DNA from 2 places in the Polaromonas sp. P4_F4 genome. Region 1 is predicted to be linked to the other one. Evidence: predicted binding sites of a transcription regulator. Region 1 holds the regulator's gene; the other holds the start of a gene.

Region 1 (7,358 bases):
GCCTGACCGGGCGGCAGGGTCAGCACCAGGCGGATGCCGTCGGGCACAACAGTCTGCTGGGACACGGGCTGCGCGGCCGCCGGCGGGGTCATGGCCGTCCCCCGGCTACCGTCGCTGGACTGCGGATTGGTCCACGCGTCGCTGCGGAAATAAAAGAGTTGCCAGTCTTCCAGCGGCGTCACAGGCACTTCGCGCGCGCGATCCTCGGTGCTGGCGTTTTGCGCCCAAAGCGCCGCCCGGCTCCAGGACTCGTTCCAGTCGGCTGCGGTACTCAGCACCGGCGACTGCCAGCGCAGCCACTGCCCCCCAGCCGCATCGATGCGGCGGGTCCATGCCACCACCAGCACGCCCTCGCCGCCCGAGGCCGTGCGCCGCGTCATGCGTAGCACGCGGCCATCCCAATCCAGGTTGCTCACACGGGGCAGCTGGGCCAGCGCATCCAGATCGACTTTCCATTGCGCAAGGCCGGCCTGCAGTGTCAGCACCTCGTCGGCACGCTGGCTGGTCTGGGCCTGCGCGCGCGCCATCCCGTCGAGGCCGCGCCAGCTGAGCACGGCCAGCAGCGCCATGACCGTGATGGCCACCAGCACTTCGATCAAGGTAAAGCCGCTGCTTCGGGCTTGGGTTCGCATGGGGTCCGCCTGCATAGCTCAATAGATCAATAGCGCGTCACCACCGTGGACAGCTGGAGGATCGGCGTGTTGCCGTCGCTCACCTGCGCATCCACGCGCCGGAATTCGGGGTTGGGTGTGGGCTGCACCGACAGCGTGACCTGCAGGCCGCGTCCGGCCTGCTCGCAGGCCTCCGTGCTGTCGCCGATGCCGGGCATCTGCCGCGACAGGCGAACCTTGACCAGCTGGTTTTCCGCGCACAAATGCGCAAGCAGAACGTCGGACTGGCGCCAGGCGTTGTTGGTCAGGGCGCTCGTCGCCTGAAAGCCCGCCACGAGGGCGATCGCCACAATGCCCAGGGCCACCAGCACCTCGATCAACGTGAAGCCCGCCGAGGAACGGCGTGCCCGTAGCTGTAGCTGTGGCGGAGACCGATGCGGCGTCATGGCTGGACCGCTCCCTGAACGGCAAAGGGACGCAGCCCGTCGGTGGCGACGCGCAGGGTGCGATCAGACTGGCTGACGCTGAAAAGTTCCACCGCCTGCGGGCCAATGATGGGCTCGGGTCCGAGCTGCACGCTGGGGCTGCCGCGAACCATCGTGCCTTCGGCCAGCCACCTGGCGGGTAAAGCCTTGGACGGCAGACCTTCGAAGCGAAAACCCTCGGCGGTGGTGTGCCAGTACACCGCTACACCGCTTGCACGCGACTGCGCGCGGGCCGACTCAAACAAGACCGCCAGCCGCAGCGCCTCGCGCTCCAGCGTGGTCTGGGCGTTGTCGCGCAGCGCCAGCGTCACGCCGGCCGTGGCCAGTGCCATGATAGCCACCACCACGAGGAGTTCGAGCAAGGTAAACCCCCAGTTGCGGGGATTGCGGGCACGGGCTCCCGGGGCAGCACGTGCAGGGACGGGAATGGAGGCAATATCCCTATTGCCAGCTGCCGATGTCAGCATCTTTGCCTTCACCGCCGGCCTGGCCGTCGGCCCCCAGAGACATGACATCGACTTCCCCTTTGATGCCGGGGTTGAGGTACTGGTAAGGACGGCCCCAGGGATCGTTGGGCAGCTTTTCCACGTAGGATTTCCAGTTGGCCGGAATCGGCCCGCTCGTGGGCTTGACGATCAGCGCCTGCAGGCCCTGCTCGGCGGTGGGCATGCGCTGGTTGTCCAGCTTGTAGAGCCTGAGCGCCTGGCTCAGGTTGTTCACATCGGTTCTGGCCGCCATGACACGCGCATCATCGGCACGGTCCAGCACATTGGGAACAATCAGCGCCGCCAGCACACCGATGATGACCAGAACGACCATCAGCTCAATCAGGGTGAAGCCAGCCTGCAGGCTACGGCGCGCGAAAAACTTGAGAGAGGTCATGGTTGGCATGTCGGTAGACCAGTGTGCTTCCATCATAATCTCAGCGTGGTAATACTTTCACAAAGCAGGCTGGGCTTGCGGGCCATTACGCTGGTAGTCTGGGCACTCGCTGCTGCGAGCCTGGTGTACTGGGGACTGCGACTGGCCCCCGGACGCGGTATGGCCGAGCCGGTGCCCGTCACCGCAGCGAGCCCCGCGTCCCTCGATCCGCTGGCCGTCGCGCGCGTGCTGGGCGCAGCAGCCCCAACACCCTCACCACAAGTCAGCCTTGCCAGCCGGTTTTCCCTGCATGGCGTAGTGGCCGGCTCCCCTGGCGGCGGCGCCGCACTGATCGCCATCGACGGCAAGCCTGCGCGGCCATTTCGTGTGGGCAGTGAAGTCGAAGAGGGTCTGATCCTGCAGTCGACGGCAGCGCGTCAGGCCACACTGGGAGCAACACGCAACGGCCCTGCCCTCGTGACGCTCGACATGCCACCGCTGCCGCGATGATCCGGGCAGTCTGGACATAACGGCTTGCAGCTCTTGTCCCGTCTGTCCCGCTTGTCCCGTTTGTCCTTGTGTTGCAAGCCCTTTCTTTTTCTGTACGTTGATGGCTGCAGGACGAACTCCCAGGAAACGGCGAACCTGGGAGTAATATTTAAATGGTAGTGCCGTCACAATTAAAAACTTGCGGCTCCGACTTTGAGCTTTGAGAGTACTCCTATGCGTCACGTCAAACAGTTGGGGTCGCCGCAGAAAGCCCGCGCTGCCCTCGCGATATTTTCTGCCTCGGCGATCCTGTGGACAGCATCAGCTTTTTGGAGCACTCCGGCCCTGGCCCAGCGCGAGGTCGCGAGTACCGTGGCGTTGCCTGAAGAACTCAAGCCTGTGTTGTCAGAACAAGTCACCAGAAAGCTCCTGGAGTCAACGAGGCTTTCGGGCATCCGCCCAAAGATGGGCTACCGCGGGACCCTTGAAGGCGTCCTGACCATGGTGTCGATATCTGCCACGCGTTCACGGGAGTACGAATGCACGGTGACCTCCGGCGGCTTCAATCTTTGCGCGGTAGCGACCACACGAAACGACAGCACCCCCGGGAAACAGCAGGAACTGACGGCGCTGGCAGGCCTCCTTCGCGTGGCCGTCGCCGCGGCCGACGAGGGCAAACCTCCGCTCTATGCCCATGTGCTTACCGACTTTTCCTTTAACGGCAACCTGCGGACTTTGGAGATGGTGGGGAACCGGTTGTCGCTTCAGGAAAGTTATATCTCCAGCACTCTTGTCGACGACAAGCTGGAAAGTATCGAATGGGAAGAAAGCAAGGTTTGCATCAACCGGGGCGCCAGGGCGGTTCCCGAGGAATGGACGCCCTTTGGGGTGGCGTATACCTACGATTGCAAGTCCGTAGGGCAACGCAAAGAGCCCCATGTTTCACCGTCCATACGACGGAACTTCGAACTGGTCTTCCTGTCGCGCGGTCGAAGGTTTGTGGAACCGTTCGTGGTGGATGTGAACGAGAGTCCCTCCGTGATATTCGCCCGCACCTCGCGCTCGGGTTTTACCCCCTCCTGGGCGAAGTAATCGGGCAACCGAAACCTGGCTCCGCGATATCCAGCTTTGTAGAAGAGGCCCTGCTTGTAGAAACGCCCCAGACCCGGAACCGGGGCTGAGGCGCAAATGCACTGGTAGGGCGTGTTGGACTTGAACCAACGACCAAAGGATTATGAGTCCTCTGCTCTAACCAACTGAGCTAACGCCCCCCATCAACAAGGCAGATTGTAAGGGCCTACTTGCTGTGGCTTAGGGCCGTGCTGACCAGTTTGGAGGTGATATCGACAATCTGGATCATTTTTTCATAGGGCATGCGCATGGGGCCGATAACACCCAGTGTTCCCACGACCTGGCCGTCCACCTCGTAAGGCGCCGTCACCACCGAGAGTTCCTGGTAGGGAATGACCTGGCTTTCGCCGCCAATGTAAATGCGCACACCCTCGGCACGGCTTGATACGTCGAGCAGGCGCATCAGCTGTGCCTTCTGCTCAAAAAGATCGAAGAGCTTGCGCAGGTTGCCCATGTCGCTGGAGAAATCGCTGACGGCCAGCAGGTTGCGCTCGCCCGAAACCACCACTTCGTCACGCGATTCGATAGCCTCGGAACTGACCTGGACGGCAGCCTGCATCAGGGCGGCGATTTCGCCCCGGAGCACTTCCACCTCGTTTTGCAGGCGCTCGCGCACTTCTTCAATAGCCATGCCCGCATAGTGCGAATTGAGGAAATTGGAGGCTTCGATCAATTGAGACTGCGTGTAGTCGGCCTCGGTAAAGATGACGCGGTTTTGCACGTCGCCGTCCGGCGAGACGATGATCACGAGAAACCGTTTTTCCGACAGGCGCAAAAACTCGATATGCCGAAACACCGACGTGCGGCGCGGCGCCATGACGACACCGACGAACTGCGACAGGCTGGACAGCATGTGGGCGGCGTTGCTGATCACTTTCTGCGGTTGGTCGGGTGCCAGCCTGGGGGCGGTGATCTGCCCCCCCGAAGAAAGCTGGTCGCGCTGCGTGGTGAGCATGGTGTCGACGAAGAGGCGGTAGCCGCGGGCGGTTGGAATGCGGCCGGCTGAGGTATGCGGGCTGACAATCAGGCCCAGTTCCTCCAGATCGCTCATGACATTGCGTATGGTGGCGGGAGACAATTCAAGACCGGAGGCCCTGGACAGCGTGCGCGACCCGACCGGCTGACCATCAGCAATGTAGCGCTCCACCAGCGCCTTGAGCAACAACCGGGCACGATCATCAAGCATACTGACATTCTACGAAGCTTCCGAAACCATGTTGTGATGTAATTTGATGATGAAGTCGCAATTTCGCCATGTCGCACTGATCGGCAAGTACCACGCCCAGGGGTCCCGTTCTGCGCTGGAAGACATTGCGCACTTTCTGGGCACGCAGGGCTGCGATGTGGCGATTGAGCAGGACACCGCCAGCAACACCGGCCTGACGCAGTTCCCCACGCTGGATGCGGCCGGCATAGGCGCCCAGTGCGACCTCGCCCTGGTGGTTGGCGGCGACGGGACCATGCTGGGCATCGGCCGGCTGCTGGCCCAGTTTGGCATTCCGCTGGTGGGTATCAACCAGGGCCGGCTCGGTTTCATCACCGACATCTCGTTTGACGATTACCAGGACACGCTCAAACCCATGCTGCGCGGCGAGTTTGAGGAAGACCGGCGCTGGATGATGCAGGCCAAGGTGGTGCGCGACGGGCGCTGCGTCTTCAGCGCAACGGCCATGAATGACGTCGTGGTCAATCGCGGCGCGACCGCCGGTATGGTGGAGCTGCGTGTGGAAGTCGATGGCCGCTTTGTGGCCAACCAGCGCGCTGACGGCCTGATCATTGCTTCTCCCACCGGCTCCACGGCCTATGCCCTCTCCGCCGGCGGCCCCTTGCTGCACCCGTCCATCCCCGGCTGGATACTGGTTCCGATTGCCCCGCATACCTTGTCAAACAGGCCCATCGTGCTGTCAGATGCGGGGGAAATTACGATTGAAATAGTGGCGGGCCGGGATGCCAGCGCCAACTTTGACATGCAGTCGCTGGCCACCTTGCTGCATGGCGACCGGATCACCGTCAGGCGATCGGAGCACCAGATGCGGTTCCTGCACCCCAAGGGATGGAGTTATTTTGATACCCTGCGCAAAAAACTGCACTGGAATGAAGGCGTGGCCTGAAGCGCCCCGGCTGACCTCCTGGCCCGGATTTAACTTATGAGCCTCAAAAGCATTTCGCTTCGCGATTTTGTCATCGTCCATGCACTGGACCTGGATCTGTCGGATGGATTTACCGTCCTCACCGGGGAAACCGGGGCCGGTAAATCGATATTGATTGACGCCCTGCAGCTGGCGCTGGGCGCACGCGCCGATGCCGGCGTGGTCCGTGAGGGCGCTGCGCGCTGCGAGATCAGTGCGGAATTTGACAGCCCCGCCGGCCTGGCGCCGTGGCTTGAGCAGGCCGGACTCCAGGCGGACGGCAGCCTGCTGCTGCGCCGCACGATTGATTCGCAGGGAAAAAGCCGGGCCTGGATCAATGGCAGCGCGGCCACCGCCACCCAGCTCAAGGAAATCGCCGACCAGCTGGTGGACATCCATGGCCAGCACGCCTGGCAGAGCCTGACCCGCCCCGACGCGGTGCGCGGCCTGCTGGACTCCTATGCGGACCTGTCCACCGTCACGCTCTCCCAGTGCTGGCAAGCGTGGCGTGCGGCCCAGAAAACATTGACCGACGCGCGCGCCGCCCAGGACAGCCTGCAGCGTGAACGCGAACGCCTGGCCTGGCAGATCGGCGAGCTGGAAAAGCTGGCACCGGGCGTGGATGAATGGGACGAGCTCAATGCCCAGCACGGTCGCCTTTCGAATGCCCAGGCCTTGCGCGATGCGGTGCAGACCGCCGTCGACGCCCTGCAGGAAGCCGACGACAACGCCACAGCCCTGCTCGGCCGCGCCATTTCATCACTGCAAAATCAGGAGCACATAGAGCCTGAATTCAAAGGGCTTGCCGAGGTTTTGAACAGCGCATTGGCGCAGGTCGAAGATGCCGTTCACTCACTGAACGGCTATGCAAGGCATGCCGAGCTGGAGCCGCAGCGGCTGGCCGAACTGGATGAGCGCCTGTCTCTCTGGGTCAGCCTGGCCAGGCGTTACAAACGCACGCCTGCCGAGCTGCCTGAATTGCTGGCCTCCTGGCAAAGTGACCTGCACCGGCTCGATGAAGCGGCGGATCTGGTCCAGCTGGAAAAAAATGAGCACCTTGCCCGCTCGGCTTATATGGAAGAAGCCCGCCAGGTCTCCAAGTCCCGCAGCAAGGCAGCCCCCCTGCTCGCCAGGGCCATCACACAAGCCATGCAGGGCCTGGGCATGCAGGGTGGAAAATTTGACGTCTCGCTCGGCAAGCTGGAGCAACCTGCCCAGCATGGGCTTGAGCAGGCCGAATTCCTGGTCGCCGGCCACAGCGGCAGCACGCCCCGTCCTGTCGGCAAGGTCGCGTCAGGCGGCGAGTTGTCGCGCATCGCGCTCGCCATTGCCGTCACCACCAGCCAGCTGGGCCAGGCGCAAACCCTGATCTTCGATGAAGTTGATTCGGGCGTGGGCGGCGCCGTGGCTGAAACCGTTGGCCGCCTGATGAAGCAGCTGGGCAAAGACCGGCAGGTCATGGCTGTGACCCATCTGCCCCAGGTCGCTGCGTGTGCCGACCAGCATCTGGTGGTGGCCAAGCGCACCGAAAAAGGTGCGACTGTCAGCACCGTGGACCACGTCAATGGCGAACAGCGCGTGGCGGAGGTTGGCCGCATGCTGGGTGGTGAACGCCTGTCGGGCACCACGCTTGCGCATGCCAAGGAAATGCT
Region 2 (7,358 bases), on a different contig from region 1:
ACAAGTCGGCATGCGTGGAATCGACAGCACTCAAGTGCTGTCCGATGTTCGGACTGCCTTTGGGCTCCCGGAGAACCAGCGCCTTGTGAATGCTTCCATCCACACCTACCATGTACGGGAGATAGTCATCGACAAAGGCAACTGGCTTCAACCGATCCAGAACGTCGGCTTTCGGGCTGCGTCCCCCCAGGGAATGTGCGGTAGCAAACACTTTCTCAATCGGGAAATCGTGCTGGCGCAAATTCCGGAGTCGGGCATCCGCAAGATCTTCTGCTAACGCAGTCACGCAGACCAGGTCGTAACCCCGATCGCGTAAGCGATGGCAGGCCTCGACGGCAGAGGCCAGTGGCGGAATCGTGCTCCAGAAATCGACATCGAAGTTAGCCCGGAATTGCTCCAGCTCCTCTCCGCTAAGCCTTTCGACATTCCATCGATCTATTGCCCAGTAAGCCTCGATGTCTCGTTCGGCGGGATATCTGCCAGTCGCTCTCTCCCAGGCCTTGGCGTAGGCCAGGTTGTAGTCCAGCAGGACCCCGTCACCATCCAGCGCAATAAGAGGTCTTGGGTCCATTGCTAAGAGCTCCTTGGACTGAACGTTCTGGGCCGTACACAACGGACCGTCCGTTAATGCAAATACCTCACGCCACCCTCACATTCCAGACGTGAATCCCCATCAAGCGGGATCAGCTCCGCGGGCAGATCGCTCACCTCAAGCCTTGTACGGTCATTGAGCGCGGCTCTTCCAACCGCTTCCTCGACCACCTGGTAGATTTCCCTGGGGGTCAGGTGCGCAATCCGCAGCACCACCTCCCGTTTGGGCGGTGCAAAGCCCGGCGATGCCGTTTTCTCAATCGCGCTAGCCGCCACCGAAAACGCCAGCGAGATGGCCTGCTCGGCCGTGGGGTGGACGATGTGAAACTCCCTAAACCGCGACCGCAGCGAGGAGGGGATGGACGTCACGCGGTTTGCGGTGGCAATCCAGGTCACCAGACTGGCGTCGAAGACGAAATCCAGGGAGGCATCGCGAACCTGCGTGGCCGTGCTGGGTTCCAGCAGGCTGTGTAAGGGCGCCAGGGGATCGTCTTTGGTGTCCCGTCCCACCTTGTCCAGCTCGTCGAGCAGCACCACCGGGTTGGCGCAATCGCCCAGGCACAGCAGATCGAACAGAACGCCTATGTCGGAGGTCGACCACTTTCTGTCCAAGCCTAAGAGCGTGGCATTGGAGACAGATCCATCCCAGGCGCAGCGGCGGCAGACGGTGCCCAAGGCGTCGGCCAGGTCGCGCGTGAAATGTGACTTGCCCAGCCCCGGTCCGCCGAACAGCAGGATAGGGGGTATGCGCAAGGGTTTTGCATTCGCCCGGCATCGGACGACCTGGACTTTGACGAAATCAATCACCGGCCCAAAATGGGGATGCCGGCCCGCCAGCCTGTCGAAAGGCGCCAGGCTGGGATCGGACTGGAAGGGATTGATGATCCTGCGCAAGGGCCCCTTGGCCTTCAGTCGCTCCACGATCTCCAGGTCTCGCACCCTGATCCCCTCATCGGGCGTCAGCTTGGTCCGGAGAACCACCGCCTCGGGCTCCGTTGTGGCGTAGGTCAGATGTTCGAGCTGGGGGTCGAAATCGATGCCGGGCACAAACGATTCAGGGGGAGCGTTTTTTGCCGGAACCGGCGCCGCAGTCAAGACCGCCGCGGCCGCCGTTTTCTCTTCACTCGCGCGATCGGCCATTTCATACCGGGAAGCCTGCCTTTCCCGGCCTTCCCTTGCTACTTTACGTTTTGCCTCATCCAGCATTCTTGCCTCGTCATTGAAATGATCCACCAGGTGCTGGGGAAGAAAAATCTCAATGCTGCAACTCTGGCTGTCAAGTCTCTCACCGCGAACGGTTCTTCGTATCTTCTCGAAGCCTGGCGGCTTCTCATCCATGTCATCGTCACTCATTTCGGACTCCTGCTGATGGGGGAGGAGCCCGAGCCACTTGCCTTAACTAGTCATCCGCAAGCTCTATAGGCCCGAACCCCTCTGAGTTAAAGAGGAAGCTGGCTTTGCAGGTTTGGACAGACCGGGAATTCATGATGCTGGATCTAATTCCGCGCCGGACCATGCTGCGCAAATGAGGACGGATTGGCGTCATAGGTGAAGCGCATGCTCATGGCGAGCACCGAGCGCTTGACTGAGGAGGTCGTTGCGACTTGAGAAAAGCTGTCTTCTTGGGAGCCAAGGCAGCGATTTGGTTTTATCAGATTCAACATGGTGAAACCGTTTTTGAGGACTTCTAGAGTACTCAAAAGCTCGATGTCACGCAACTTTTTTTCGAAAAACCCTATTTAAATCAATAGGTTACAAAAAAACCTCATCCACCAAAAGTTCAGAGTTAAGTGAGAAAAGTTCAAAGTTAGCCGAGAATCGACATCAGCCCGCAACGGACCGTCATTTCACAGCCTTTGCGCAACCTCCCGCCTTGAAAACTGCCTTAAATGCCTCTATGATTAGCACTCGATGGTATTGAGTGCTAACAAAGCGCATTCAAGCCACCAAGTTAACAAGCACTCACTTTCGTTGAGTGCTTTTTGATTCTCAAAAACCATTGTCCTCAAACAAGGAGCTCTCATGAAACTTCGTCCTTTGCACGACCGCGTGATCGTCAAACGCGTGGAAAACGAAACCAAAACCGCCTCTGGCATCGTCATTCCTGACAGCGCCGCTGAAAAGCCTGATCAAGGCGAAGTCCTGGCCGTGGGCCCGGGCAAGAAAAACGACAAGGGCGATTTGAGCCCGATGGCCGTCAAAGTGGGCGACCGCGTGCTGTTTGGCAAATACAGCGGCCAGACTGTCAAGGTCGGCGGCGACGAGCTGCTCGTGATGAAAGAAGACGACCTGTTTGCGGTCGTTGAGAAGTAATTTCTCGGCTCTTTCAATCCCTCATCAACTGAATCTGGAGAATTAAACATGGCAGCAAAAGACGTCATTTTCGGCGGCGAAGCCCGCGCACGCATGGTCGAGGGTGTGAACATCCTGGCCAACGCCGTCAAGGTAACCCTGGGCCCCAAAGGCCGCAACGTGGTGCTCGAGCGCTCTTTCGGCGCCCCTACCGTGACCAAGGACGGTGTGTCCGTTGCTAAAGAAATCGAACTCAAGGACAAGCTGCAGAACATGGGCGCACAGATGGTCAAGGAAGTCGCTTCCAAGACGTCTGACATCGCAGGTGACGGCACCACGACCGCTACCGTTCTGGCTCAAGCCATTGTTCGCGAAGGCATGAAATATGTCGCCGCCGGCATGAACCCGATGGATCTGAAGCGCGGTATCGACAAAGCTGTGACGGCACTGGTCGAAGAGCTGAAGAAAGCATCGAAAGCCACCACCACCTCCAAGGAAATCGCCCAGGTCGGCTCGATTTCCGCCAACTCTGACGAAGCCATCGGCAAGATCATTGCCGATGCGATGGACAAAGTCGGCAAGGAAGGCGTGATCACCGTGGAAGACGGCAAATCGCTCGAAAGCGAACTCGACGTCGTTGAAGGCATGCAGTTTGACCGCGGCTACCTGTCGCCTTACTTCATCAACAACCCTGAAAAGCAGTCCGCGATTCTGGACAACCCGTTTGTTCTGCTCTACGACAAGAAAATCAGCAACATCCGTGACTTGCTGCCTACCCTGGAACAAGTCGCCAAGGCTGGCCGTCCGCTGCTGATCATCGCTGAAGAAGTTGAGGGCGAAGCCCTGGCTACGCTGGTGGTCAACACCCTGCGCGGCATCCTGAAAGTGGTCGCTGTCAAGGCGCCAGGCTTCGGCGACCGCCGCAAAGCCATGCTGGAAGACATCGCCTGCCTGACCGGCGGCAAAGTGATCGCTGAAGAAGTTGGCATGTCGCTCGAAAAAGTGACACTGGCCGACCTCGGCACGGCCAAGCGCATCGAAGTGGGCAAGGAAAACACCATCATCATCGACGGTGCCGGTGAAGCCAAGGACATCGAAGCCCGCGTCAAGCAGGTTCGCGTTCAGATCGAAGAAGCGACCAGCGACTACGACCGTGAAAAACTGCAAGAGCGCGTGGCCAAGCTGGCCGGCGGTGTTGCCGTGATCAAGGTTGGCGCTGCCACCGAAGTCGAAATGAAAGAAAAGAAAGCCCGCGTCGAAGACGCCCTGCACGCTACCCGCGCTGCCGTGGAAGAAGGCATTGTGGCTGGTGGCGGTGTGGCGCTGCTGCGCGCCAAGCAGGCTGCTGGTGCCATTAAGGGCGACAACGCTGACCAGGAAGCCGGCATCAAGCTGGTGCTGCGCGCCATCGAAGCGCCTCTGCGCGAGATTGTGTACAACGCAGGCGGCGAAGCCTCTGTGGTGGTGAACGCTGTGTTGGCCGGCAAGGGCAACTACGGCTTCAATGCAGCCAACGACACCTACGGCGACATGATCGAAATGGGTATTCTGGACCCCACGAAAGTGACCCGTACGGCCCTGCAGAACGCTGCTTCCGTCGCATCGCTGATGCTGACGACCGAAGCCATGGTGGCCGAGGCTCCGAAAGATGAGTCTGGCGCCGGCGGCGGCATGCCAGGCGGCATGGGTGGAATGGGCGGCATGGGCGACATGGGCATGTAATGTCCAGCTGAGCCGGCTCACCCCGGTTCAGACGCCAACAGGCCAAAAGGCCGCGGTGCTTTCGCCCCGCGGCCTTTTTTATGCGTCCGTGCGCAGAACTTCGGAGGTCTGGCTAAAAAGGTATCTGCAGGGCTGCGCCCACCGACCAGCCGCGGATGTCGCTTTGCGACAAAGTGGTGCTGTACAGCAAGTTCCATTGCATGCCACCGCCCAGCAAGCCCTTGACACCCAGCGTCGCCAGTGCAAACTGGCCGTCCGGCCTGTCGCCATCGACGGTGATGGTGTTGCTCGCATAGCTGCCCATCGTCACGCGCAGGGGGTCATGGTTCAGGTCTTTTTCCAGGCTGACACGGGCGAACGGCTTGATGCGCCCCATGTCGTAAGTGCCATTGAACCCCAGCGACACACGCCGGGATTTGTAGGTGGTGTCGCCAAAACTGAAGGCCAGCGGACCGGGCGCTTCGGTGTAAGCCTTCACCTTCACGCTTTCCTCGGTCAGCGACAGCGTAGGGCCGCCAGAAAAGCGGCCCGACTTCACGATGTAGCCGCCGCCCACGCGCATTGACGCATAGTTGCCGGTCGTTTGTCCCGTCGAGGAAACCAGCAACTGCGTCGACCCCAGCCGGACATCGCGGTGAACGTTGTCAAAGTCAATATCGCCATAAGCCAGTGCCGCATTCAGGTACCACTCGGGCGACAAGGCCACGGTGGCGTAGGCCCCCATGGTGGTGAGCCGGGTTTTGAAGCCGCCGGTGTTTTCCGAGAATGACAAATCGCCATCCGCATGCGACAGCACCAGCCCGGCCAGTGCATTGGGCGCCAGCGTGATGTCGCCGCCGACCAGCGCCACGGTGGTTTTGGCTTCATTGCCCATCCGCACGCCCAGCGTCGAAGCCCCGAAGCGGCCGCTCTCCAGCGCGGTGTACATCTCAAGATGGCCCTTTGGGCGAAGCACGATTTTGCTGTCGTCGGACTGGCCGACCAACAGCGCACCCGATGTCAGGCGCCCTTCCAGCGTCTGCGCATGTTGCCGGATGGCGACCAGCGGCGCCACCGCCAGCGTGCTGTTCTGGCCCGCGGCACGCATGCTTGCCAGCGTCACCTGGGCAAAAATCTTGTGCGTTGCCGAGGTCGGATGCACCCCATCGGCGAACACATAGGTATCGGCCTCCGGGGGATTGACGCACAGGAGCGATGAGCTGCCGGGCGGCAGGCAGGCCGGCTGGGTCGCAGCATTCAGCGCGGTAAAACCGTAGGCAGCAGGCCGCGCGCGCAGATCGTTGAGCACCCTGTTGGTGTCAAACACCAGCACATTGCGCCCGACGGTGGCCTGTAGCAGTTGCTGGTTGAAGGTGTCAGACATCGCCGTCAGCAAGCCGGCGCCCGCAGGCCCTTGCGAAAGTCCGAATGGCGTGACGCCCAGATCCGGCAGCGTGTTGACGAGGATCAGTTTGGCCCCTGCCGCCTGCAGGCGCATGATCTGGGCGTTCAGGTCACCGGCCGAGGTGCCGACATTGACCAGCGCCGAGGGCACCGGCAAGCCCAAGCCCACCGCGCCGTATTGGGTAAATATGTCGTTGGCTCCGGCCCAGACCGTGACAAAGGCCTTGCCGTCAATGCGGCCGCCGGTGTCGGCCAGCAGACGGTCAACCTGGCTGCTGACCGGGTCGGCCGTGAACCAGACGCCGGCTCCGACCCCCACGCCAGGACTCAGCAAAACCCGCGAGCCACCCTGTGCGTAGTTGGTTCCGCCGTTGGGAGTCCGCGTGGGTGCGCCACCCTGGTTGACGATCGCCGCCTCGCTGGAAAGTCCCAGCGACTGGCCCAGGTACTGCGTCCAGACCAGCCCCGGGTTGGTGGTGAAGCGGCCGGAACCGGGCACAAACAATTGCGTGGTCGGCGCATACGTGCCGGCGTCGCTCAAGCTGTCGCCAATAGAGTAGAGATTGCTGATGAGCTGGGCCTGGGCCGAAAAGGCCAGAAGGCAGGCTGCGGCGGTCAGGCTGTAACGGATTGGTTTTTGCATGAAATATTAGAAAGAATAATTAAGCATCAGGCCAAAAAGAATCGCCAAAAAAAGGTCGCCAAAAGGATTGGATTGAATCGCGATCCAGTCGCATTGGCTACTAGGGCTAACCTCATCACCGCGGCATAGGCATACAGGGGCGGCAGGAATATAAGCACGCCCCATGCCGGCCGATGCCCGCAAGCCGCTGATCCCCCAAGGCAGGCCAGGTCCGAAGGGCCGCAGCGCTTACACGCCGCAACCCTTTTTTCATGAATGTTGAATCTTCAGGCCGAGGCCGCGTCGTAAACACCGGCGTCGTCAGACGCAGGCTGCACCCACCAGTAAATCAGCAGGAAATAACCGATGCCGGTGAGCATGATCAGCTGCCACCACCCACTTTTGCCAATATCGTGCAAGCGGCGCGTGCCCACAGCCAGTGCCGGCAGCAGCAAGCCCAGCACCATCAGCCCGTTGAGCAACTCGCTCGCCATCGAGGCGGCAACCGACACCAGAACCTGGAACAGAAAGAACCACCAGAATTCAGGGCGCGATGCGCGACCTGAAAATTGCGCGTACTTGGAAAGGCAGGTGGAAATGGCTTGACCGAAATTCATGGCGCGTGTCCTCCTCACAGGATTGATACCGGGGTAAGTTCCCCGCGCCATGATATGCGCAAGACTGAGGCCCTCGCTACCGCGACCTAACGCAGACGCTGCAACAGCCCGGCCGTAGAGCCGTCAAGCCC

The links. Region 1 encodes HrcA, which represses chaperone genes, less so after heat shock. Its sites were predicted from a motif close to TTAGCACTCNNNNNNNNNGAGTGCTAA; they were not measured.
Region 2: the regulator HrcA is predicted to act here: its motif matches at 2,493-2,519, upstream of AC1DUR_RS07875 (co-chaperone GroES).

The regions. Positions count from the first base shown of each region.
Region 1 covers NZ_JBFUJO010000011.1:115,717-123,074, reverse strand. Annotated here, with positions in the region: gene AC1DUR_RS13720 (PulJ/GspJ family protein) at 1-632, opposite strand, end outside; gene gspI (type II secretion system minor pseudopilin GspI) at 659-1,057, opposite strand; gene AC1DUR_RS13710 (prepilin-type N-terminal cleavage/methylation domain-containing protein) at 1,054-1,563, opposite strand; gene gspG (type II secretion system major pseudopilin GspG) at 1,538-1,978, opposite strand; gene AC1DUR_RS13700 (type II secretion system protein N) at 2,024-2,467, shown strand; gene AC1DUR_RS13695 (hypothetical protein) at 2,681-3,538, shown strand; tRNA gene AC1DUR_RS13690 (tRNA-Ile) at 3,641-3,717, opposite strand; gene hrcA (heat-inducible transcriptional repressor HrcA) at 3,744-4,763, opposite strand; gene AC1DUR_RS13680 (NAD kinase) at 4,813-5,688, shown strand; gene recN (DNA repair protein RecN) at 5,725-7,358, shown strand, end outside.
Region 2 covers NZ_JBFUJO010000005.1:149,031-156,388, forward strand. Annotated here, with positions in the region: gene AC1DUR_RS07860 (HAD family hydrolase) at 1-571, opposite strand, end outside; gene AC1DUR_RS07865 (AAA family ATPase) at 625-1,944, opposite strand; gene AC1DUR_RS07870 (hypothetical protein) at 2,088-2,309, opposite strand; gene AC1DUR_RS07875 (co-chaperone GroES) at 2,614-2,904, shown strand; gene groL (chaperonin GroEL) at 2,953-4,605, shown strand; gene AC1DUR_RS07885 (autotransporter domain-containing protein) at 4,718-6,631, opposite strand; gene AC1DUR_RS07890 (DUF805 domain-containing protein) at 6,898-7,227, opposite strand; gene pgi (glucose-6-phosphate isomerase) at 7,314-7,358, opposite strand, start outside.